4 regions of the Priestia sp. FSL H7-0729 genome follow, and region 3 is predicted to be linked to each of the others. Evidence: predicted binding sites of a transcription regulator. Region 3 holds the regulator's gene; each other region holds the start of a gene.
The links. The regulator Rex, encoded in region 3, represses fermentation and respiration genes when NADH is low (regulators of the CRP and FNR family bind a similar motif). The targets are predictions, from matches to a motif close to TTGTGAAATATTTCACAA.
Positions count from the first base shown of each region.

Region 1 (5,889 bases), on a different contig from region 3:
AAACACCAAGCAGCGGGGGACCTGTTATGGCAGTGAGAAGGAATGGAAAATCGAATAAAGGTTCCAAAAAATCAAATGCCGCAAACACCCTTCTCAATGGAAACCTTAAAGGAAAAAATCTGGAACTTATTGTTGCAGCATTACTGGTAAGTGGGAAGTTAAGAGTGGATGCGGTCACGTTGTTTCGAGAAGCTACACTGGTCGTTGAACTGGTCGGGCAATATAAAACGTTACAGAATATTACACCGTCTAATCAAGACAAACTGGTGCAATTCCTGGATGAGATTGGTGGGGACATGACTTTGAATGATGTTATACGGGCTTTCCAACAGAGAATCAATTCTTAACGCCAAGAAATGAGGTTGAAGTGATGTCTGACTTTGACGGAAGTGGTTTCGCTGAGCTATTGATCATTGTAATTCTTATTGTTTTATTTGTATTCGGTTCTTCGGATATCGACAGCCTTACCGATTCGCCTTCTCAATCCTGAATTGGCATACCTGTAAACGCCAGTCCATAGTCTATTGGACTGGCGTTTTGGGATGTCTACAGAAATAACGGAGAGAATGCAATCCAGGCCAAAATAAGGGTAAGCACAATGCAGACATTCTCCACAACGGCCCCACGCTTGGTTCCTGTACTCATCAGATTCACCCGTATGCGCCACTTGAGCGGTGGTAACGGACGAATCCCCCGATTGGTTAGCGAATCGGCCAACAGGTGCATGGCATACGCCGTACCTCCCGCCACCCAAATTTCCGGTCCCTGCTGATGGGTCGTACTGTAGAGTAAACCAGCCCATATCGCCGTTCCATATAGGGTATGCGTTAATCCCCTATGAGTAAGCGTGGTACACAGCATAAGCAGGCTGCCTGCAATCAGATTCCACGGGGCAAATGCGTGACCGTAGAACACCAGGCCGAGTCCAATGGCGAACATCAACACTTTGCGAAGAGAACGCGAAGGCAGGAATGACACAAGCGCAATGAGAATCGCGAGCAACAGGTTCCATGGTTTGGCATGAACATAAAAGTACACAAATACAGCTGTTGGCAAAAGAACGGTCTGTAACAGCCTGATGAGACTGTTAGGCAAAGCTCTCGATACCAGCAGCGAATTCGGCTCATCGATGTCAGGCAATAACGAACCGATCAGGGCAACCGTAACTGCCGGTGCAGTCACCGGCATACCAGCCAACTGAAGTACAGATAGCGATACGCCTGTCCCGATCATAAGGTGGGATCTTCCCATCATGATGCAAAAACGTCCTTTCGAAGAAATAGGGAACATACATAGCCCACTTTTGATAGTACAACGAAACCAAAACAAGAACAATAGTTCGTATTTCTTAATTATATAAAATAAATATTATTTTCTGTGATGGGGCTCACACTATTAAATTTATGACTCTTCTATCTTTATTAGTGAATTAAATCACATAAATTATCGTTAACACCTTGTATAATTTCAAATATAAACCACTAAAATTGCAGGTAATGTACAGCGTCTATCCAAGGAGGCATACACACATGAACGGAAAAAAAGAGAAACTCGTTATCATTGGTAACGGTATGGCAGGAATCAGTACGGTTGAACAAATTTTAAAATTAACTTCGCGATTTGATATTACGGTTTTTGGCACAGAGCCCTATCCTAACTACAACCGCATTATGTTGTCCTATGTACTGGAAGGCAGCAAAACACTGGATGACATCGTACTGAATGATCTCCACTGGTATCAGGATTATGGTATTACACTGCACACAGGCACAACAGTTACACGAATCGATGCCGAGACGCAGGAAGTTGTAACGGAGGATGGAACTCGCTTCCCTTATGACAAAATCATTATAGCAACCGGCTCCAACTCCTTCATTCTTCCGGTACCGGGACATGACAAGCAAGGCGTAGTCGGTTTCCGTGATATCGCCGATTGTAACGTCATGCTTGACGCTGCCAAACAGTACAAAAGAGCGGCCGTTATCGGGGGCGGACTGCTGGGTCTTGAAGCTGCCAAAGGTCTGGTACAACTTGGCATGGAAGTTACCGTGGTACATCTGATGGAAGATCTGATGGAACGTCAGCTTGATCCGCAAGCTTCAGCCATGTTAAAGGCAGAATTGGAGCGTCAGGGTATCCGTTTCAAAATGGGTGCACAGACTTCCGAACTGCTGGGCGGAGAACGAGTTGAAGGTATTCGTTTTGCCGATGATTCCGTTCTGAATGTTGACTTTGTGGTCATGGCTGTAGGAATCAAACCTAATACTGCTGTAGCCCGTGAAAGCGGTATGGAAGTAAATCGGGGTATTGTTGTGGATGACTACATGCAAACTTCACTTGAGAATGTATATTCGGTCGGTGAATGTACAGAGCATCGCGGCGTATGTTACGGCCTCGTTGCCCCATTGTTCGAGCAAGGCATGATTCTGGCCAAACATATCTGCGGTGTTGAGACGGCTCCTTATGAAGGTTCTGTTGTATCCACGAAATTGAAAATTTCGGGTGTTGATGTCTTCTCAACCGGTGAATTCATTGACAGTCCGGAGCACACCGTTATCTCACATAAAGATGACTGGAAACGGACCTACAAAAAAATTCTGCTTCGCGATAATAAAATGGTCGGCGCGGTTCTCTTCGGTGACATTACGGATTCTGCCGAATTGCAAAAATTAATTAAACAACAGACCGAAATGACTGAAGAACTGTATGGTTCACTGATGGGTACAGGTTGCGGCGGTCATAAGAAAACAACCTCTGTTGAAACGATGCCGGAAGACGAAATCGTCTGCGGATGTAACGGGGTCACTAAAGGGACTATCGTTGATGTCATTACCAACCAGGGCCTGACTACTGTAGATGAAATCAAAGCCTGTACCGGTGCAACCCGCTCTTGCGGTGGATGTAAACCGGTTGTGGAACAGATTCTGCAATATGTGCTGGGAGACGGTTTCAGCAGTGGAGCCAAACAGGGAATATGCGGATGTACTTCTATGGGGCGAGATGAAATCGTAGCCGAGATCCGACAAAAAGGACTGCAAACGACCAAAGAGGTCATGAATGTATTGGGTTGGAGCCAACCTGAGGGTTGTTCCAAATGTCGCCCGGCAATCAACTATTATCTTGGCATGATTGCACCGGACACGCATGAAGACGAGAAGGAATCACGCTTTGTTAACGAACGCATGAACGCGAATATTCAAAAAGATGGAACGTATACAGTTGTACCGCGGATGTATGGCGGGGTGACTACACCAGCAGACCTCAAACGCATCGCTGACGTTTCAGTCAAATATGATGTGAAAGCAGTCAAAGTTACGGGCGGTCAACGTCTCGACTTGATTGGTGTCAAAAAAGAAGATCTGACTAAAGTTTGGGCTGAACTGGATATGCCTTCAGGTTATGCATACGCCAAATCGCTGCGCACGGTTAAAACATGTGTCGGCTCCCAATTCTGCCGATTCGGTACACAGGATTCCATGGCAATGGGTGCTCGCATCGAACGGAAATTCGAACGTCTGGATCTGCCAGCCAAGTTCAAATACGCTGTCAATGGCTGTCCACGGAACTGTGCAGAGGCATGCACCAAAGATATCGGTATCGTTGGTAACGACGGCGGCTGGGAAATCTTTATCGGTGGTAACGGCGGTATTAAAGCAAGACTTGCTGATTCCCTGTGCAAAGTGAAAACAGATGAAGAGTTAATTGAACTGTGCGGAGCCATCATGCAATATTACCGCGAGACAGGTAACTATCTGGAGCGGACTTCCGAGTGGGTGGAACGTATGGGTCTGGAGCATATTCGTTCGGTTGTCGTGGATAATCTTGAGGAACGCAAAGCGTTGATGGAGCGGATTGAATTCGCACTTGAACATGTCGAAGAACCTTGGCAAAAAGCGATTCGCAATGAGGAAGGCCAAAGCAAAATGTTTCACGGCATCGAAGTGTCGGCTCGTCCATAAGCAAGCCCGCATGATCAACACTGGCGGAACGTTAAATAGATAAAAGGAGTGGTTTAAGATGACGACAAAACAATCAGGCACCTACTTCCCTGCCGGAGGAGTTGAAGAATTCCTGCCACGAATCGGAAGAGTAGTTGAGATTCAGAATCACCAGCTTGCAGTCTTTCTTGCATCGGATGGTACCATCTTCGCTGCGGATAATCACAACCCACACCCCAAGGGTGGGCCGCTTGCAGAAGGCATCGTGTCCGGTCATTATCTGTACGATCCACTGTATGATTGGAAAATTGACCTGACGACCGGTCTTGTGCAAGCACCGGACAATGGTCAGGTACAGATGTATCCAGTCAAGGTAGAGAACGGCCAGGTCTGGATTGCTGTATAGCTCCATTGAAATGTTCAAAGATTGATGCAAAATAATGGGGGAAACCGTGATGTATACACCAAGTGTTGAGGGAATTATTGAAGCTGCGGTTAAAAAACGGGATCAGATGAATTCAAATCTTTCACGCTACATGGTTGCTGCCTTAATGGCGGGTGCCTATGTAGGACTTGGCATCGTGCTGATCTTCAGTATCGGTGCCCCGCTTCTTGCGGCACAGTCACCACTGCAAACCATGTTGATGGGCATGTCCTTCGGACTCGCGCTCACGTTAGTCATTTTTGCCGGATCAGAACTGTTCACAGGTAACAACATGTTTTTCACCATGAGCACGCTTGCAGGCCGGACCACAGTTAAAGATACACTGAAAAATTGGGGACTCGTCTTCATCGGCAACTTGCTAGGTGCGATCCTGCTCTGTCTGCTTATTGTAGGCAGCGGCCTGTTCAAAACGGCTGCGCCTGAACATCTGTTATTCGTCGCTTCTGCCAAAAAGATGGCCGCTCCCGTATCGGAGTTATTCTTCCGCGGCATTCTCTGTAACTGGCTCGTCTGTTTGGCGATCTGGATGGCTGCTCGCACAAAAGAGGATATCGCCAAAATTGCGCTCATCTGGTGGTGTCTTTACGCCTTTATTGCAAGTGGGTATGAGCACAGTGTGGCCAATATGACTTTGCTGTCCCTGTCCTGGCTGTTGCCAAACCACCCGGATACCATTACACTGGCAGGCTGGGTCCACAACATGATTCCGGTAACGCTTGGTAATATCATCGGCGGCGCCCTCTTTGTCGGCATGGCATACTGGTATACTTCACCGGTACGTAAAAAATCATAATTCCTGGCTCAACTGCACTTATGTAGCGCTAGGTAATCCAACTTCTACACACGAAAGTCACGATGGATGCTGAACTCACGATCAGTCACACATCGTGGCTTTTATGATTTTTCCATAAGCTGCGTACTTTCTCCTGTGTCTTCTCATTTTACCTTGATCGCGATCCGTGTTAATCCACAGTTGACATCACTGGTGTATTGTCGATGGATACACAGACTTTATACTCAATCAAGCAGAGGATGATCGCTTATATGGGAATTCATACGTACTTCAGGTCTCTGAATGATCTTGAACGTATTATTCGTACACCTGGCAAATTCAAATTCGAGGAACACAGCGTATCTGCTCATTCCTGGAAAGTGGTACAGTACGCCAAAACACTCGCAGATATTGAGGAGCAGCATGGCGTCACCATTGATTGGAAGAAGTTATACGAGATTACGAGCAGTCATGATTATGGCGAAATCTTCATCGGTGATATCAAAACACCAGTCAAACATTATTCACTGGAGCTGCGATCGATGCTGCAAAAGGTGGAAGAAGGCATGGTTGAACATTTTATTAATGAAAATATTCCTGAAGAATTCCAGCCTATTTTCCGCAGACAGCTGCGTGAGGGCAAAGATCAATCGGTCGAAGGACTGATTCTCGAAGTCGCAGACAAGATGGATCAGGTATATGAAGCCTTTGCCGAACTCCAACGTGGCAATACG
Region 1 covers NZ_JBBOTQ010000005.1:378,895-384,783, reverse strand. Annotated here, with positions in the region: gene MHH93_RS14955 (hypothetical protein) at 27-347, shown strand; gene MHH93_RS14950 (metal-dependent hydrolase) at 547-1,254, opposite strand; gene nirB (nitrite reductase large subunit NirB) at 1,530-3,959, shown strand; gene nirD (nitrite reductase small subunit NirD) at 4,018-4,344, shown strand; gene MHH93_RS14935 (formate/nitrite transporter family protein) at 4,394-5,176, shown strand; partial or broken gene MHH93_RS14930 (YfbR-like 5'-deoxynucleotidase) at 5,428-5,889, shown strand, end outside.
Region 1: a site for Rex is predicted at 1,423-1,440, ahead of nirB (nitrite reductase large subunit NirB). Genes of this name have one in related genera too.

Region 2 (5,889 bases), on a different contig from region 3:
AGGGAAGTCAACCATCCTGAAAACGATGGCACGCATTATGTCACCAAAAGCAGGTAATGTATTACTCGACGGGAAGTCCATCCATAAACAGTCCACGCGTGAAGTTGCCAAGCAGCTTGCGATTTTGCCACAGAATCCAACAGCACCAGAAGGACTTACCGTTACTGAACTGGTATCGTATGGTCGCTTTCCTTATCAAAAAGGATTTGGCTCCATGCGTGCGGAAGACAAACGCATGATTGAATGGGCTATTGAAGTGACAGGCATGACAGAATTCCATGATCGTCCGATTGATCAACTGTCCGGTGGACAGCGTCAACGTGCCTGGATTGCTATGGCACTTGCACAAGAGACAGATATCCTGTTCCTGGACGAGCCTACAACGTTTCTGGATATGGCTCACCAGCTTGAAGTATTGCAACTTCTGGAGCAGCTGAATGCCACAGCTAACCGTACCATTGTTATGGTTGTACATGACTTGAATCATGCTTCCCGTTATGCACATCACATGATTGGTATCAAAAAAGGTAAAGCCATTGCTCAAGGTTCACCTGTGGAAGTCATGAACTCGGATGTGCTTCGTGAAGTATTCAACATTGAAGCAGATATCGTGATTGATCCGCGTTCCGGCGTACCGCTTTGCTTGCCATACGCTCTTGCCGGTGAACGCCAGCAATCAAAAACGCCAGATACGAAGCTCATGAACAGTGCAATGGTTCATGCTGGAGGACGGACAGAACAGCGCGTTCAAGCGATAGGAAGTTAATGAGTTCGGCCATATGTTGGCCCTGCATAATAGAACGAATGAAGCCGCTGTGCGCTATCGCATGCGGCTCTTTCGCATTCGTGGGAGTAAAGAAACATAGGTAGACCCGGAATTTGGTAATCACATCGGATCAGGTTTATAATAATAAGACAGGCTGTAAGTTCATTGGTTATATTAATGTGCTCGAAGCAGCCCAAACCAACACTTGTAATGGGAGGAATCAGTCATGTCCGTATATTCATATCAAGCGGTAACCACCGCGAACCAGGAAGTCTCACTGGATCTGTATCAAGGTAAGGTATTGGTCATTGCCAATACAGCCAGCAAGTGTGGACTAACCCCGCAATATGGTGAATTGCAAAAACTCTATGATCGTTATCGCGATCAGGGTCTCGTTGTACTGGGTTTCCCTTGTAACCAGTTTGGAGGGCAGGAGCCAGGTACAAGTGAGGAAGCCGAATCATTTTGCCAGATTAATTATGGTGTGAATTTCCCGGTGTTTGCCAAGGTAGATGTGAATGGTGCGGATACACATCCCCTGTTCCAATACCTGAAGGAGCAACAACCTGGCGCAGGTGAAACCAGCGACATCCAATGGAACTTTACCAAGTTCCTTGTTAACCGTGAAGGTGAAGTGGTAGGTCGTGTTGAACCGAAAGAATCTCCGGAGACCATGATAGCAGATATCGAGAAATTGCTCGGTTAAACCATGAACGTTTGATAAGCCTGTCCTTGCATGTGCAAGGACAGGCTTCTTTGATTTTTTTTATACGCATGGCGGTATTCTCTTCACATATAGGAGCTGGCTACGAATCAAGGCAAGGGTTGACTTAGCATGTAATAACCTTGATCGAGGCCAGCTTAAGCAGGGTACGGTCATAGCTTCCGGCCCAGGAGTAGCCATGTCGACGTTCTTCACTGATGTCCAGAATGTTTAAGTATTTCAACCCATCCCGGTCCGCGTAGAAAGGGACATCTTCATCTACGTATGGCGGCTTGTTCAATCTCGGAAGCCATTGGCATAGCATAAACCGACTCAAATCCGGGGACAATGAAATCAATACAATGAAGGGAAGAAAGGCATAAATACAAGGAATAACCTCCTTCGACAAACTTTTTTTGCTCTAGCTATTGCAATGTGAAAAATATCACATTATAATGAGTGTATAAAGTGAAATAAATCACATAAGCAGTATCGATCAAGAAGTGAAATATTTCACAACCATAATAACGTTATATTCAAACTCATTTATATATTTCGAGGAGGAACTTTTAATGAAAATCGCAGTTATCGGATGTACACATGCAGGGACCGCAGCCATCGTAAATACCGCCAAATTATACCCGGATGCTACCATCACCGTGTATGAGCGCAATGACAATATCTCCTTCCTATCTTGCGGCATTGCGCTCTACGTAGGTGGGGTTGTGAAAGACCCTGACGGCTTGTTCTATTCTTCGCCTAATCAATTGGCAGAGCTTGGTGTCGAGACCAAGATGCTTCACGAAGTGACAGCGGTCGATGCCAAGGGTCATACCCTGCGGGCTAAAAACCTGCAAACTGGGGAAGAATTTGAAGATACGTTTGACAAACTGATCGTGACAACAGGTTCATGGCCTGTCGTTCCGAAGCTTGAAGGCATCGAGATGGATAACATTTTACTCTGCAAAAACTACAATCATTCCAATACGATAATTGAAAAAGCCAAAGATGCCAAACGCGTTACCGTTGTAGGTGCAGGATATATCGGCGTAGAGCTGGTGGAAGCTTTCCAAATGAATGGCAAGGAAGTTACCCTGATCGACAGTGTGGACCGGATTTTGAATAAATATTTGGATCCTGAGTTCACGGATGCGATTGAAGATACGCTGACTGGACGCGGTATCAAGCTGGCTCTCGGTCAAACGGTACAGAAATTCACCGGGGAGAACGGCAAAGTAACTAAGGTAATCACGTCCAAAGGGGAGTTCGAAACCGATCTGGTTATTCTGTGCATTGGTTTCCGTCCAAATACAGAGCTGCTCAAAGGCCAAGTGGATATGCTGCCAAACGGCGCAATCATCGTGGATAAATATATGCAAACCAGTCAAAAAGACATCTTCGCTGCGGGTGACAGCTGCGCCATTCATTACAACCCGACAGGTAAAGCATCTTACATTCCACTCGCGACTAACGCTGTGCGGATGGGTACACTCGTAGCCCGTAACCTGGTTCGTCCAACGACACCATATATGGGTACACAAGGAACATCGGGTATCAAAATTTATGAGCAAAACATCGCGGGTACGGGGATGACGGAAACATCTGCTGCTGACGAAGGTCTGATTGTGGAGTCGGTAGTACTGGAAGACAGCTATCGTCCGGAGTTCATGCCAACGGCGGAGAAACTGTTGCTCAAAGTGGTCTATGAGCAGGCTACTCGCCGGATCGTTGGAGCACAGGTGATGTCTCAGGTTGATCTGACTCAATCGATTAATACGATCTCGGTCTGCATCCAAAACAACATGACCGTAGATGAACTGGCCTTCATCGACTTCTTCTTCCAGCCACATTACAACAAACCATGGAACTTCCTGAACACGGCTGGTCTGCAAGCACTGCCACCGGTAGAAGTAAAAGCACCAGCAATGGTGTAAGGAAGCAGAATCGATGCTAAGCAGTGAGCATGATAGACAGACGACCTACGAAGATAAGTCAGGGTTGTCCGAAAATGCGACGTGTACAATAGCTTTCAAGCTTACGGCACAATGCAGACGATTATAAAGGAAAAAGAAGACTGGCGAGTATATCGTCAGTCTTTTTTGTGTTTCTTTTAGCTTCAAAAGGACTTATTATACTCTTGAGATCTTGCTGACTTAACTATTCCAAGACACTCTTAAAGTATCTTTTTAAATAACATTGTGATAATTTGCACAAAGTTTTACACAGTACCAAGATACAATTGATATATGGCATCAACGTTTCAATAAAGAAATTAAGGCGGTTTTATTCCACGAAGAACAATGAAGGAGAGGATGGATGATATGGCAGCAAAAACACCTCTTGAGGTTGCACAATATACGGCGCAAACAGGCATGAAGAAGGCTCAATATCCGGTGTCTTCTGTACTGGTGCTTAGCTTCCTGGCAGGGGCTTTTATTGCGCTGGGTTTTCTACTGGATATCCGGGTGATTGCATCCGCGCCAGCAGAGTGGGGAAGTCTGGTTAATCTGATTGGTGCAGCAGTGTTCCCGGTGGGACTAATTATGGTGCTCATCGGTGGTGGCGAGTTGCTGACGGGTAATATGATGGCAGTTCCACTCGCGACGATTGCTCGAAAGTTATCCGTAGGTAGCATGTTGAAAAATCTAACCTTAGTGACGATCGGTAACTTTCTTGGAGCTTTGTTTGTCGCGTACGCGTTTGGACATGTACTTGGTCTGACTGGAGAGGGTGTATATCTGGCTAAAGTGGTGGATATGGCTGGTCACAAGTTGCATGATGGATTCTTGCAAGCTTTTATCTCCGGCATTGGCTGTAACTGGCTGGTCGCGCTGGCCGTGTGGCTATCTTATGCATCGGATACGATGAGTGGCAAGGTACTGGGCATCTGGTTTCCAACGATGGCGTTCGTAGCCATTGGATTCCAGCACGTTGTGGCCAATATGTTCCTCATTCCGGCGGCAATTTTTGAAGGACATTATTCGTGGGGCCAATATGTGATGAATTTCATTCCAGTATGGCTTGGCAATCTGACGGGAGGAGCTCTGTTTGTAGCTGCGGCCTATTGGGTGGTGTACCTGCGACAAGCTGAGCCAAAAGTGAAACCAGAGGTAGTAACGTCGATCGAACCTGTGGAGGCGGAGGGTAGAGTGATGTTGAGCAAGCAGGCGTAGCGGAGTATGGCACTACAATGCATGACACGAAACACATATATCATATACACATAGAAGTGAAGACGATTCTAACTTTGCTCGGTTCATGGCAAATATGCTGTGATGGAGCAGGTCGGAATCTTTTTTTTGTGTCCTTTATTGGAGTTTTAAAGCAAAATAAATTCGCCATGACAAGGTTCGGGGGAACGAAACCTGTTCATGGCGAATTTCGGGAGTGGTCCATGATATGGCATGAGGAGGAAGTGGGGAAACACTAGCCTAATGCCTTATTTTTAATTTACCCCTGTATTCTGAAATTGAATCAAATGGCAAAACATTTTCTTGAAAATATTTTGAAGGTGCTATAGCGGCGAATATGAAGCAAAAACATACTGTTCTCTTTACGTGATAACCTCGAAGAAGATATGATATAGGGATAGCTTTTTAAAGAGGGGGAGCCATACGATGATCGATCAGGAGAATGGGGTATTTGCAGCGGTATGCCCGCTCGATTGTCCGGACACTTGTGGTCTGTTACTACATAAAGAGAACGGCAAAATTGTGAAGGTGGCGGGCAATCCGGATCATCCGATAACGAAGGGTGCCATCTGTAATAAAGTCAGAAATATGACGGAGCGGGTGTATCACCCCGAGCGTCTGCAATATCCAATGAGACGTGTTGGAGCCAAGGGTGAAGGCAAGTTCGAACGAATCACTTGGGATGAAGCAATTAGCGAGATTACGACCAACTTCACTGCATTGTCCGAGACCTACGGACCTGAGAGCATCCTGCCTTACAGTTTCTACGGCAACATGGGCATTCTCGGCGTAGACGGCATGGATCGGCGTTTCTTCAATGCGCTAGGTGCGAGTATGCTGGAGCAGACCATCTGTAATGCGGCCGGAAATACCGGCTGGAAACATACGATGGGCGCCAACCATGGAACGGTGCCGGAAGATACGGAGCATGCAGATCTTATTCTGGTATGGGGCGGAAATATCGTGAGTACGAATATGCACCAGGTCGTTTTGGCGGAGAAAGCCCGCAAGAAGGGCGCCCAGATCGTCGTAATCGATGTGCATCGCAATCGTACCGCCCAATGGGGCGACTGGTTTATCCCGCTGTACCCGGGCACGGACAGTGCACTGGCGCTGGGCCTGATGCATGTGTTGTTCGAACGGGGACTGACGGATGAAGCATTTATGCAAAAGTATACAGTGGGACATGAGGCACTGCGTGCTCATGTTCGCAGCTACACACCTGAACG
Region 2 covers NZ_JBBOTQ010000014.1:93,234-99,122, reverse strand. Annotated here, with positions in the region: gene MHH93_RS23770 (ABC transporter ATP-binding protein) at 1-766, shown strand, start outside; gene MHH93_RS23765 (glutathione peroxidase) at 993-1,472, shown strand; gene MHH93_RS23760 (pectate lyase) at 1,597-1,794, opposite strand; gene MHH93_RS23755 (FAD-dependent oxidoreductase) at 2,042-3,403, shown strand; gene MHH93_RS23750 (formate/nitrite transporter family protein) at 3,791-4,642, shown strand; gene MHH93_RS23745 (molybdopterin-containing oxidoreductase family protein) at 5,087-5,889, shown strand, end outside.
Region 2: a site for Rex is predicted at 3,666-3,683, ahead of MHH93_RS23750 (formate/nitrite transporter family protein). Genes of this name have one in related genera too.

Region 3 (5,889 bases):
GGGACAAATCCAATGGCAATTTCTTTGGTCCACTTAGGCATTAGGCCACACTCCTATCTGACCGGGCACACGCGGCAGAATAATAAACTTGCTGGCATCTCCGTCTCTGAGACTGACATATACATTGTTGTCATCCATCGCTGTATTTACCTTTATTCCATTCGTAGCCATCTTCGACAATGTTGGTGTAATCTCGGTGTACTGTTTGTTCTCCATCGCCTGAGCTACGGTAAACATCGCATCACCCCACCAACTTTCCAGTGCTTCACTGGAATGATCCACAACATCCAACTTGAGTGAACGGGTTCCAATCAAGGTCTGTCCTTCTTTGTGAATATATTGGACCAGTCTGCCCAAATCAACATCAGGTTTCAGATCGAGTTTCAATTGTACGTCATTGCGGTTAATAGTTAATTGAACGTCATTGACTCCATCGTACTGGGTAACCATTTTTTCAATCGGATTCTGCAAAGCCACCTGACGATACACAAACCAACCTCCAAACAACACAACGGCTGAAATGACGGCAGTTAAAGCAATAGGCAATACTTTTAGCTTCAAGTGAATTACCCCTCCCAGATTTTGGCCCAACCTACTGGCTTATTGGTATATACGAATATGTGCACATTGACTCCTGCGAGAATTTCGACAGGTTTATTTGTTTATGAATGTAACTTTGAGTACATATCTGAGTATATCACATCGTATATACAATTTCGAAGGCGAAAATATGAATAAATTATTAATTTTAACTATTTAAATCAAAACTGTTCACAGGCAACACAAAGAACCGGTTCAGTCGGATATCCGTCTGCCGGTTCTTTCATCTCTATGATTCTCTAGCTAAGTTACTCTATCGGTTCTAACTGTTCGGGAGTGTATAGACCAAGTCCACCTGTTCTCCATTGCTAAAACGATAAAACCGATAGTGGTTATGCGTACCGTCTTTATAATACACTTGCCACACATATATTCCATTCACAACACCGGGCATGATTCGTTTAATCTCACCGGCAGGAACTTCGGAGCCAAAGCGATTGCGTATCTGTGCTTCGGACATGCCATTCTGCAGCAGCTCACTGTGTATAGCGTTAGCACCCTTAGCGGGTTGATTGTTTGCATCGAATTTAACCCAGACCATAACATCCTGGTTATCCTTATTTTTGCCGGTCAGGGTCCAGTAGATGTTGTCAGAGCCTTCTTTATCTCCCCAGATGTACTTACGCAATTCATCATGAGATGTAATGCCCAGTTGCTCCTGTGCTGCCTGTATGGCGAGCGCTTCTTCCTTGCGTTGGTCCTGTGTGACATACACGTAATAACGCTGAAGTCCAAACAGAATCAGAACCAGTGCAAGCAGCGAAATCCATATCCACTTCTTTTTTTTCTTCAAAAGCCGAACTTCCTTTCCCTATGATGCTCTGCAATGCAATTAACGAGCAAGCAAACCATCAAATGCCAATTGAGACTCACGCAAAATGCGCTCTTCATCCAGCGTCAGACATTCGCCATGTTTAACCACTTGTTTACCGTCCACCCATACGTGCTCCACATCTTTGGCAGAGGCCGAATAGATCGTATGTGAGATCAGGTCTGTATGTGGGTAGAAGTGTGCCTGTTCAATGTCCAGGGCGATGAAATCAGCCTTCATGCCTACCTGAAGCGCTCCGGTGTTGTTCAGGAAGATGGATTTAGCACCATATGAAGTTCCGAGTAGTAACGCTTCGCCCGCTGGCACGGCCGTCGGGTCACCAGACACACCTTTGTGGATCAATGCAGCCAATCTCATTTCCTCAAACATATCCAAGTTGTTGTTGCTTGCCGGTCCGTCTGTTCCGAGTGACACCGTAACTCCTGCTTTCAGCAGTGCTGGTACCCGCGCAACACCGGAAGCAAGTTTCAGGTTACTTCCCGGGTTATGGGATACAGCCACATCATGGCGGGCCAAAATTTCAATCTCTTCATCATTCAGATGCACCGCATGTGCAACCAGGGATGGACGGGAGAAAAAGCCCAGTTTCTCCAGATGTGCCACAGGACGCAGTCCATAGTCTGTAACGTTCTGTTCCACTTCACGCAGCGTTTCCGACATATGTGTATGCAGAGGAAGGTTAAGGTCATTTGCGACCTGTACAAGCTTCTCTATGTAGTCAGGAGGGCATGTATATGGTGCGTGTGGTGAGATTACGGTTGTGATGCGACCATCTGCCTGTCCATTCCACTCACGTGCAAACGCTGCCGACTCCTCCAGTTTCCGCAATTGCTCTTCTTCCGAACACAGCCCGATTACACCACGTGCCAGTGCTGCTCTAACGCCGGATTGTTCCACCACTTTGGCAACTTGATCCATGTGATCATACATGTCCAGGAAAGCTGTAGTTCCACCTTTCAACATTTCAAGCACAGATAGCGAAGTTCCCCAGTATACGTCTTCTGAAGTCATTTTCGCTTCCATCGGCCACATTTTTTCTTGCAACCATACTTGCAACGCCAGATCATCTCCGTGCCCTCTAAGCAATGACATCGCTGCATGACCATGCGTATTGATCAGACCCGGCAGGAAGAACAATCCTTTTCCATCCACTTTGGTACAATTCTCGTCTCCATCCGGCAATGTCTCACCAATATGCACAATCTTGTCATTCTCGACAACCATGTATCCTTGAACTACATTCCAAGTTGCGCCTTCATTCACGGCAAATTTGCCGTTGTGGATTACCCATCTATTTGTTGTCATCTTGCTCGTCGTCCTTTCCAGTCTCCAAGTAATAGGCCAAACTTAGCAGATCCGTTGTAAAGTCAGCATGGTGAATGCGGATGTGCGGCGGTGTTTTTAGAATAGTTGGTGCAAAATTAAGTATCGCTTCGATTCCGGATTCAATCAGCTGATCAGCTACATTTTGGGCTTCCGTATCCGGAACGGTAATAATCCCGATGCGGATGTTATCCGTTTTAACCGCTTCCGTTAATTCGTTCATTGGTTTTACCTTCAAACTGTTGATTTGACTACCAATCTTCGGTCCATATGCATCGAATACAGCAACAATCTTCATGTTGTCTTTCAGATATGCGTTGTAGTTGGACAAGGCCTGTCCGAGGTTACCCGCGCCTACCAGAGCTACATTGATTTGCTGATCGATTTTGAGAATGTGACGAATCTTCTCGATCAAATAGGAAACATCATACCCGATCCCTTTACGACCAAAATCACCGAAATAAGCCAGGTCTTTTCGAATTTGGGCCGGATTCAGATCCAGCCGCTGTCCAAGCTCTTGAGAAGAAACAGTAGCCACCTCACGCTGATGTAACTCGCTCAAATAGCGCAAGTATACAGGCAGACGTCGTACCACCGCTTCCGAAATTTTATCCGATTTCATTTTTGCTCCCCCTTACCAAGCCTACAATAAAATAATAGATGAAAAGATGAGCATTCTGTATAAACTCAGAGATAGATGTGACATTTTATACAGAATGCTCCTTGTAATTTAGGTTATAAGTTCTTACGTGCAACTGCTTTAATCGGATACGGAAATATCTAATAAAGTTTAACGCCAATCGATCATGTCATGCAATGATATAACGAAAAAAACAACCATTATTCTTGTTCATTAGCAGATTTTTCTAACCACTCGGTAATTCGTGGAACCATCTGCTCCGTGAGCATATGCTCCATTTTTGGACCAGGTAATGAATATAAAAAGAATTTACCATAGTACGCTTCAATCACCCGAGTATCATAAACAATGACAATACCTCTGTCCTTCGCTGTACGCACCAATCGGCCAAATCCTTGCTTGAAACGTATGACCGCTTGTGGCACGGACAGTTTCATGAACGGATTTTTCTTTTGTTCCTGAAGCAACTCACTCTTGGCTTCCACCAAAGGATGATTCGGCGGCTGGAAAGGCAGGCGCACAATAGCGAGACAGGTCAGTGCTTCTCCCGGGATATCTACACCCTCCCAGAAGCTGCTGGTGCCCAGAAGTACCGTAGCTTTGGCATCCTGGAACCTGCGAGTCAACTTGGAGCGGCTTCCACTGTCCACACCTTGGCCCAACAACGAGATGTCATTACCAGACAGTGCCTCTTTCAGCGGATCATAGACCTGTCGCAGCATCTTGTATGAAGTAAACAGAACCATCATGCGTCCACGCGTGGCAATTGCGGTCTCTGCGAGTGACTGCACCAGCATATTGACAAAGTGCGCATCACCCACACTGCCCTTCACACTCGGGAAATCACGCGGAATTACGAGAAGCGCCTGATCGCGATAATTGAATGGTGACGGTAGCATCGACGTTAACAGCCGGTTATTCTCAGAGGCTTCCTGTAAGCCAAGCTGCTCAATCATGAACTGGAATGACTTATCCACGGAGAGTGTAGCCGATGTAAGCACAACGCTTTTCTTTTTATCAAAAAACAAATCCTTAAGTTGTGCACTGACATCTACAGGTACGGCATACAGTTGAAGCGATTTACTGCGGAACTGACCGCTGGCTTCCATCCAGTACACCGTTTTCGCATCATCCATACGCATGAAGAAACGCAGATTCTCCTTCAATGTGGTCAGATCTTTCAGCAGTCCTGTAATGTCCGTGATCAGACTATCTGATTGATAATCATCCTGATCCTCTTTCACCTCAAGCAGCAATTTGTCCCCTTTGCGAACCAGATCACCCAGAGTTACATAGATCTGATTCTCCAGATCCTGCAACTCCTGCCATTTTGCAGGTTTTTGAGAGGCCTTTAGACGCAGTGAAAATTGCCCTGTCTCGCCTGGTGAAGCATCACTTCGTTCAGGCAACAGACCGAACAGGGCATCACTCATTCGATCCCACAGTTCTTTAACCTCAACCGCCAGCGGGAACATCTGATCCACCATGGAGCCCCATTGCGCCGAATTCTCATGCCCGGATAACTGCGAACGAAGCATAGGCAGTTGTCCATTACGACTGTCTTTAAACAGACGGGTCAGGGTATGAACCAACGTGAAATATTTCATATGCATTCCAAGATGCTTACCCGCTACATCCTCGAGATGATGGGCCTCATCGATCACAAGACTCTCATAGGCTGGCAACAGCTGATGCGCTGCTTTCACATCCGTAAACAGTTTGGAGTGATTGGTAATGACGATATCAGACAACCCGGCCTCATGTTTGGCGCGATGATAGAAACATTTGCGGAACCATGGGCAGGATCTTCCCAGACATGACTCGGATTCGCTCTGTACCGTTTCCCAGAAGTCGCCTCCGCGTCCGCTAAGGTTAAGCTCCTCATCATCTCCAGTTTCGGTCTGTGTAAGCCAAACGATCATCTGAGCGGCTGTGAAATAATCCTCTTTGGGTGTGGCAAATTCACGTTTATTGATTTTGTGTTCAAATTTGCGCAGGCACAGGTAATGTCCACGTCCCTTGAATACAGCAGCCTTAAACGGAAACGGAACCACTTGGGTCAGCATTGGAATGTCCCGCTCTCTCAATTGCTCCTGCAGATTGATCGTATGCGTGCTGACCATGACTTTCTGTTCTTGCTTCACACTTTCGTAAATAGCAGGTAACAGATAACCCAGAGATTTACCGGTACCCGTTCCAGCTTCGATCAAGAGATGTTTCTCTTCATCCAGGGCTTGCCTTACACTGCTGAACATCTGAGTTTGCGCTTCACGCTCTTCGTAGTGATCCAGCGTATCCTTCAGGTTCTCCCGAACCTGGTCCATGAATTGTTCGAAGGTTACACCTTCGAGGGGATTGCCCTCCCGCTCATCACGTGGTGCACCAATATCAGTCCAATCGCTTACATTCAGAGCAAGCTGCCGATAATAGGTGTGTCCATCGAGATCCTGGATCGGCTCTGCTTCCTTCTCACTGCGCATCCCGTCCAGGAACC
Region 3 covers NZ_JBBOTQ010000017.1:65,916-71,804, reverse strand. Annotated here, with positions in the region: gene MHH93_RS25300 (AAA family ATPase) at 1-41, opposite strand, end outside; gene MHH93_RS25295 (hypothetical protein) at 34-561, opposite strand; gene MHH93_RS25290 (hypothetical protein) at 863-1,393, opposite strand; gene MHH93_RS25285 (amidohydrolase) at 1,433-2,737, opposite strand; gene MHH93_RS25280 (redox-sensing transcriptional repressor Rex) at 2,724-3,377, opposite strand; gene dinG (ATP-dependent DNA helicase DinG) at 3,596-5,889, opposite strand, start outside.

Region 4 (5,889 bases), on a different contig from region 3:
CCTGGCTTACAATAGCTACACCAAGGGCCAGCGAAATGATCGCAAGGAGTAGTCTGTTTTTTAGTTGTAAAGACATTTGCTGCGAGATCAGATTCGATTTGGCTTTCCTCTTCACAGAACGCTCCTCCTTTATTTTTTCCCTTTGACATAATCCGCATCAAACAAGAACAGTTTGAAGACCAGAATAAGAGAAGGAATTAACAGGCACAGACCACCGATAAACACAACGACGAGTGCGAACCCCATCGCTGGTGGTGTAGCGCTGCTCTGAATGGTGATGAATGGATCAAGAATATAAGGATATTGTCCAATCCCATATGCAAAAAAGGCTGTGAAAAATTGCAGCATGATGCAAATAAAAGCTAATCCGTAACGGCGTCCGTTATACAACAGCCACATGGCAATCATGAAAAATGCAACGGAAAGCGCCAGCAACCACCATAAATCCATCATGTTTTGGAAATGACGCTCATTGTGTTGACCCAAATATATAAATGCAGTCAGCGCGAGAATGATGGTCGGTGTACTCCAGAACAAAGCATAGTTACGCATCAGTTTTAATGCCGAATGATCCTCTGCCCGAGAAGCGTAAAATGTAAGAAATGATCCGCTAATGAACAATACGGATACGATGGCGAGTCCAACGATGCTCCACGATAATGGATTCGTAAATAGTGCCCAGTAATCAAGGGAAACCGTCTCGCCTTGCTTTAGAATAAAGCCACCTTCAGACAATGTTAGTGCCACTGACAACGACGCCGGAATAAGCAACCCTGTAGCTCCGTATAAAAACAGATATACGATGTTATTTTTGGAACCATAATTCTCGAAAGCATAGAACGACCCACGAATAGCCAGTAAAATGACGGCTATACTTCCCGGAACAAGCAGCGCGGATCCATAATAGTAAGCAGTATCCGGAAAGAATCCAACGATGCCAATATAGAAAAAGACAAAAAATACGTTGGTGATCTCCCAGACCGGTGATAGATACCGGGAGATCAGACGATTAATCAGGTGATCCTGCTTCGTCAGGCGTGCATAAAAGGCGAAAAATCCTGCTCCAAAATCGATGGAAGCTACAATAAGATAGCCATACAAGAACAGCCAGAGTACCGATATCCCAATCAACTCATAACTCATCAGCTTTTGTCCCCTTTCTCGGCTGATTGATCATGCTTCTCCTTCAACCATTTCTCCATCTCAAGCTCAGCAGGATTGTTATTGAACAACCGTCTCAACACGAGGACACAGATGACGCCGAGCACAATGTACAGAAGCAAGAAGACGAAAAATAAAATTCTTACACTCGGTGAAGAAGTAGCAGCCTCTTCTACGCGCATATAACCTCGGATGATCCAGGGCTGCCTCCCCACTTCTGCATAGAACCAACCCATCTCAACGGCCAGAAATGCAAGCGGTGCACTGAGTGCAACCATACGTAGCATCCACTTGTTAAATGGATTGCGCTTCTTCCAGAACACAAACAGGAAGTATAGAGATGAGATCGCGAGCAGAGCGAATCCGATTCCAGCCATCAGATCAAACAAGTAATGCACAAGTAATGGTGGGTGCTCATCAGGTGGAAATTCATTCAACCCGGTTACCTCAGCGTTAAAGTCTCCAAAGGCAAGGAAACTGAGCACTTTCGGCAAATGAAGGGCGCCTATAATTTCATGTTCTGCATTCAGCCATCCCAATAAAATTAAGTCCGCGCCGCTTTCCGTCTCGAAATGCCACTCGGCAGCTGCGAGTTTCTCCGGTTGATGCTCAGCCAAAAACTTGGCAGACACATCTCCAGCTAAAGAATTTAATAAACTGAATACCAGTACAACGGCCATCATCAGGTTTAAGCCTTTCTTGTGATAGGCCGACACGCCTTTTCTCAGCATCGCAAAGGCTGCAATTCCTGCTAACAGCGCAGCTCCTGTCAGATAGGCCGAGCTTAATACATGGAATACCTTGGAGAACGTCGCCGCATTCAGCATTGCTTGTACAGGGTTCACTGCCATGAATTGACCTGCTTCCATAACAAAGCCTTCAGGCTGGTTCATGAATCCGTTCACTGTTGTAATAAAAACAGCAGACATGCCTGCCCCGGCAACAACTGGTATAGTCAGCAACCAGTGGATATAGGGATTTTTGAACCGATCCCACGTGTACAAGTAGATGCCCAAGAAGATCGCTTCAAAAAAGAACGCGAATACTTCCATAAATAGGGGCAGTGCAATGACATTTCCGGCCAGTTTCATAAAATTCGGCCATACCAGGGCCAACTGCAGTGATATCGCGGTACCTGTCACGACACCCACCGCCACAGAAATGACGAACCCTCTGGACCACCTCTTCGCCATAAGTATGTAATGGTGATCCTTCTTCCGAATACCGATGAATTCTGCGATAGCAATCATCAAGGGTACACCGACACCCAGCGTTGCAAAAATCACGTGGAAACCGAGCGTCAAACCCGTCACGAGCCTGCTCCATAAAACCGTATCAATAGCCATTCTTTGTGTTGCCTCCTTTCAAACTCTGTTCAATTTAGAAACATTCAATATCAGATTTGGCCAAGCTTAGTACACAGTTGCGAAAAATTTCACAAAGTTAGGTATGACGATATCTTGCCACACCTATAATGCGTTTACTCCTGTTGGCCCCCGATTATAAGAAGCATTGGATGCCTATTAAAATCTGATATGGATGCACTTAAGGTACTAACCAAGCCTATTAATCAAAATTATTATATCTTTATTTTTACCTAATTCAATCAAAGTCACGTCTTCTACCCTAAACGTTCAAGAAAGGATCAACTCTTTCTGACAACTTGGTGAAAAACAAAAAATACACCCAATAGAGCTATTGATTCATTGGGTGTAAACGTGGTATTGCACGGCAGATTTGCTATTTTACTTGCTTACTTGCTCCGGACTCACCGCACCTGCCTCGCGACGTACGCTCATAATGATCAGTGATGCAGCTAATACCGTAAGGATGATTCCAAGCAGCTGAAATCCTGTCACATTAAAGGTATCTCCCATAACAATTCCAATCAATAATGATGATAAAATGGTCCCCAGGTAGCGTGACGTATTAAAAATACCCGATGCGACTCCGATCATTTCTTTGGGTGTGCTTTTGAACAGTGCTGCCTGCATGCCGACCGCGTTTAGGCCATTACTTATTCCAAATAAAGCTAAGGCAACAATGATTATGAAGATTGGAGAAGTTTCATTCATAACAACGATTAATATAGAGCCAAATGTCATTAAAGAAGCGGATACGATCAGAGCTGGCCGTGATCCCGATCTGTCAATCCAGCGCCCTGCGATCGGAGCAATAATGACTGAACATAACCCCAAAGCTAGCATGCTCATTCCTGCATGAACTTCGTTGAGATGACGTACCTGCTTCAAATACGTAGGAACTCCAAAAAAAAGTGCGTAAAACAGGATGTTCACCAGCATGTATTGCACATTCACCCAAGTCATCTCGGGATATGAGGCAAACGTTCGCAGAGGGATGAAAGGCGTGGCTGCTTTTAATTCATATCGGATGAACATGACGAGTACGATTAACCCGATCCCCCCTATCAGCAGTTGCCATGTTGAAATATCTCCTGTGGAATTTACTGAAAGTAAACTGATAAGCAGAGTCACCAAAGCTACCGTAAACATCAGGATACCTGGTGCGTCAATTAACGCAAGCCATTGCCGAATGGACATGTGCCCAGAGATAGACGAAAATTGCTCGTCCTTCGGGATTGTCTTCCAGGCGAACCAAAAGCTTGCCAAGACAAACGGAATATTAACGAAGAATATGCTGTGCCAGTCCCACCAATGAATCAATACTCCACCAATAAAAGGTCCAATTGCAGCCGCTCCAGAAAGGAATATAGCCAAGGTGGACAAGGCGGAGGCTTGTTTTTCAGTTACATTAATTCTGACAATTGCCATTCCAACGGCCACCATCATGCTTGTGCCAATCGATTGAATAATCCGAAATACGATAAGCCACGAAAAGCTCGAAGCCCACGGAGCTAGCATGGACGATACAAAAACAACAACAAGACCCATGAGGAAGATCTTCCTGCGGCCAAACAAATCACTACACTTGCCCATGACGGGTTGAGCGACAGCACTGGCAATGTAAAATGATAAAATAATCCACGAAACGGCTGTAAAATTAAGTTGATAAACTTGTTGTAGCCTGGTAATTGCCACCGAAATCATGGAGGAATTCAACGGATTCAACATAATTCCAAGTCCAACAGCTAACATCAATCCTTTATTTCGAACCTTCATCGGTGCATCACTCCTTCTTCTGCTGTCATCTTACTTGAAAACATTCATTTATTCCAACGCATTATATGTTATGATTTGATGAACTAGAAGGAATGAAGGAATGGTGCAAATGGAACTTCTTCAACTAAAATATTTCCTGACAGTGGCCCGATGCGAACATGTTACGGAAGCTGCGGGAAAGCTGCATGTCACGCAATCCTCCCTGAGCAAAACAATACAACGATTAGAGGACGACCTGGGAGTCCCTTTATTTGATCGAATCGGGAGAAAGCTGCGACTAAACGACTTTGGAAGAATATTTCTTCAGAGGACTGAAAAAGCTCTATTTGAATTGGAACAAGGAAAGCGGGAAATCGCTGACTTCTCCAATCCGGATCAGGGTACACTGCAATTGGCGGTGACTACGGCAAGTACTTTGCCAGGTATACTACAGGAATTTCGAAAAAATAGCCCGGACATTCAGTTCCATGTGCAAATGGTTTCGTTAGAAAACATGTCCAAGCTTCTACATCGGGGCGAGGTTGATTTTTGTCTCTCCTCCCCTCCGATTCAAGGTGACGACATCGAATGTCAGATACTATATGAAGATCCGATCGTAGTCGCTGTACCTATGGGGCATCGACATGCAGACCGAAGCAGCATTCAATTAACCGAACTTAAGGACGAGTGGTTTGTTGGGGTGAAGCAAGGGTATGGGATTCGTGATATGGTAGATTCCGTATGTCAATCCGCTGGTTTCCTACCGAAGTATGTATATGAAGGTGATGAGCCTGCAAGATTAACAGCCCTTGTGGAGGCGGAGATTGGTCTCGCTTTTATACCTAGTACGGCCAGAAACCCGCATGAGCGCATTAAATATCTTCAGGTAGAGGAACATCAACTCGTTCGGAAAATCGCTCTACTTTCGCATAAAAACAGGTATATTTCCAAAGCCGCTTTAGAGTTTCGCAGCGTGGTTACGGACTATTTCAATGCTATGCCATGAGCATAAATTCAATATAAAGGAGATGTCCTTTTGATATTAAAAGCAGAAAAATTTGATTATATTTCAGAGACAGAGCGGCTAATCATCCGACCATTACAGAAAGACGACTATGAAAATTGGTTGAATGAGTTTGAAAACCGCTTGCCCTCCCAACACCGCCATGATAAAGGAAAAATGGATATGAGTGAATGTACCACGGATTGGTTTCATGATCTGGTAGATCGACACCAGGAGTTAGCGCGTACGGATGCCGTTTATGTATTTGGAGTATTTAGAAAGCAAGATGGTACACATCTGGGTATGATTGATATTGCGACATTGGCAAGAGATCATTTTCAATGGGGAAGCTTCGGATATACGATCCATAATCAGTATTGGCGAAAAGGTTATGGGAAAGAAGCAGTGAATGAAGCACTTTATATTGCATTCGAACATCTGAAATTCCACCGCATAGAAGCTCATATTAATGTGGATAACACCCCTTCTATAAAGTTAGCTGAAAGCGTTGGTATGGAATTTGAATGTGTGCGTAAAGGTTTCATACACGAAAATGATGAGTGGACCGATCATCTGGTTTATTACAAAAATTTCACTTAAACTACT
Region 4 covers NZ_JBBOTQ010000001.1:737,992-743,880, forward strand. Annotated here, with positions in the region: gene cydD (thiol reductant ABC exporter subunit CydD) at 1-76, opposite strand, end outside; gene MHH93_RS03130 (cytochrome d ubiquinol oxidase subunit II) at 130-1,143, opposite strand; gene MHH93_RS03135 (cytochrome ubiquinol oxidase subunit I) at 1,143-2,507, opposite strand; gene MHH93_RS03140 (MFS transporter) at 2,907-4,301, opposite strand; gene MHH93_RS03145 (LysR family transcriptional regulator) at 4,411-5,286, shown strand; gene MHH93_RS03150 (GNAT family N-acetyltransferase) at 5,317-5,883, shown strand.
Region 4: a site for Rex is predicted at 2,585-2,602, ahead of MHH93_RS03135 (cytochrome ubiquinol oxidase subunit I). Genes of this name have one in related genera too.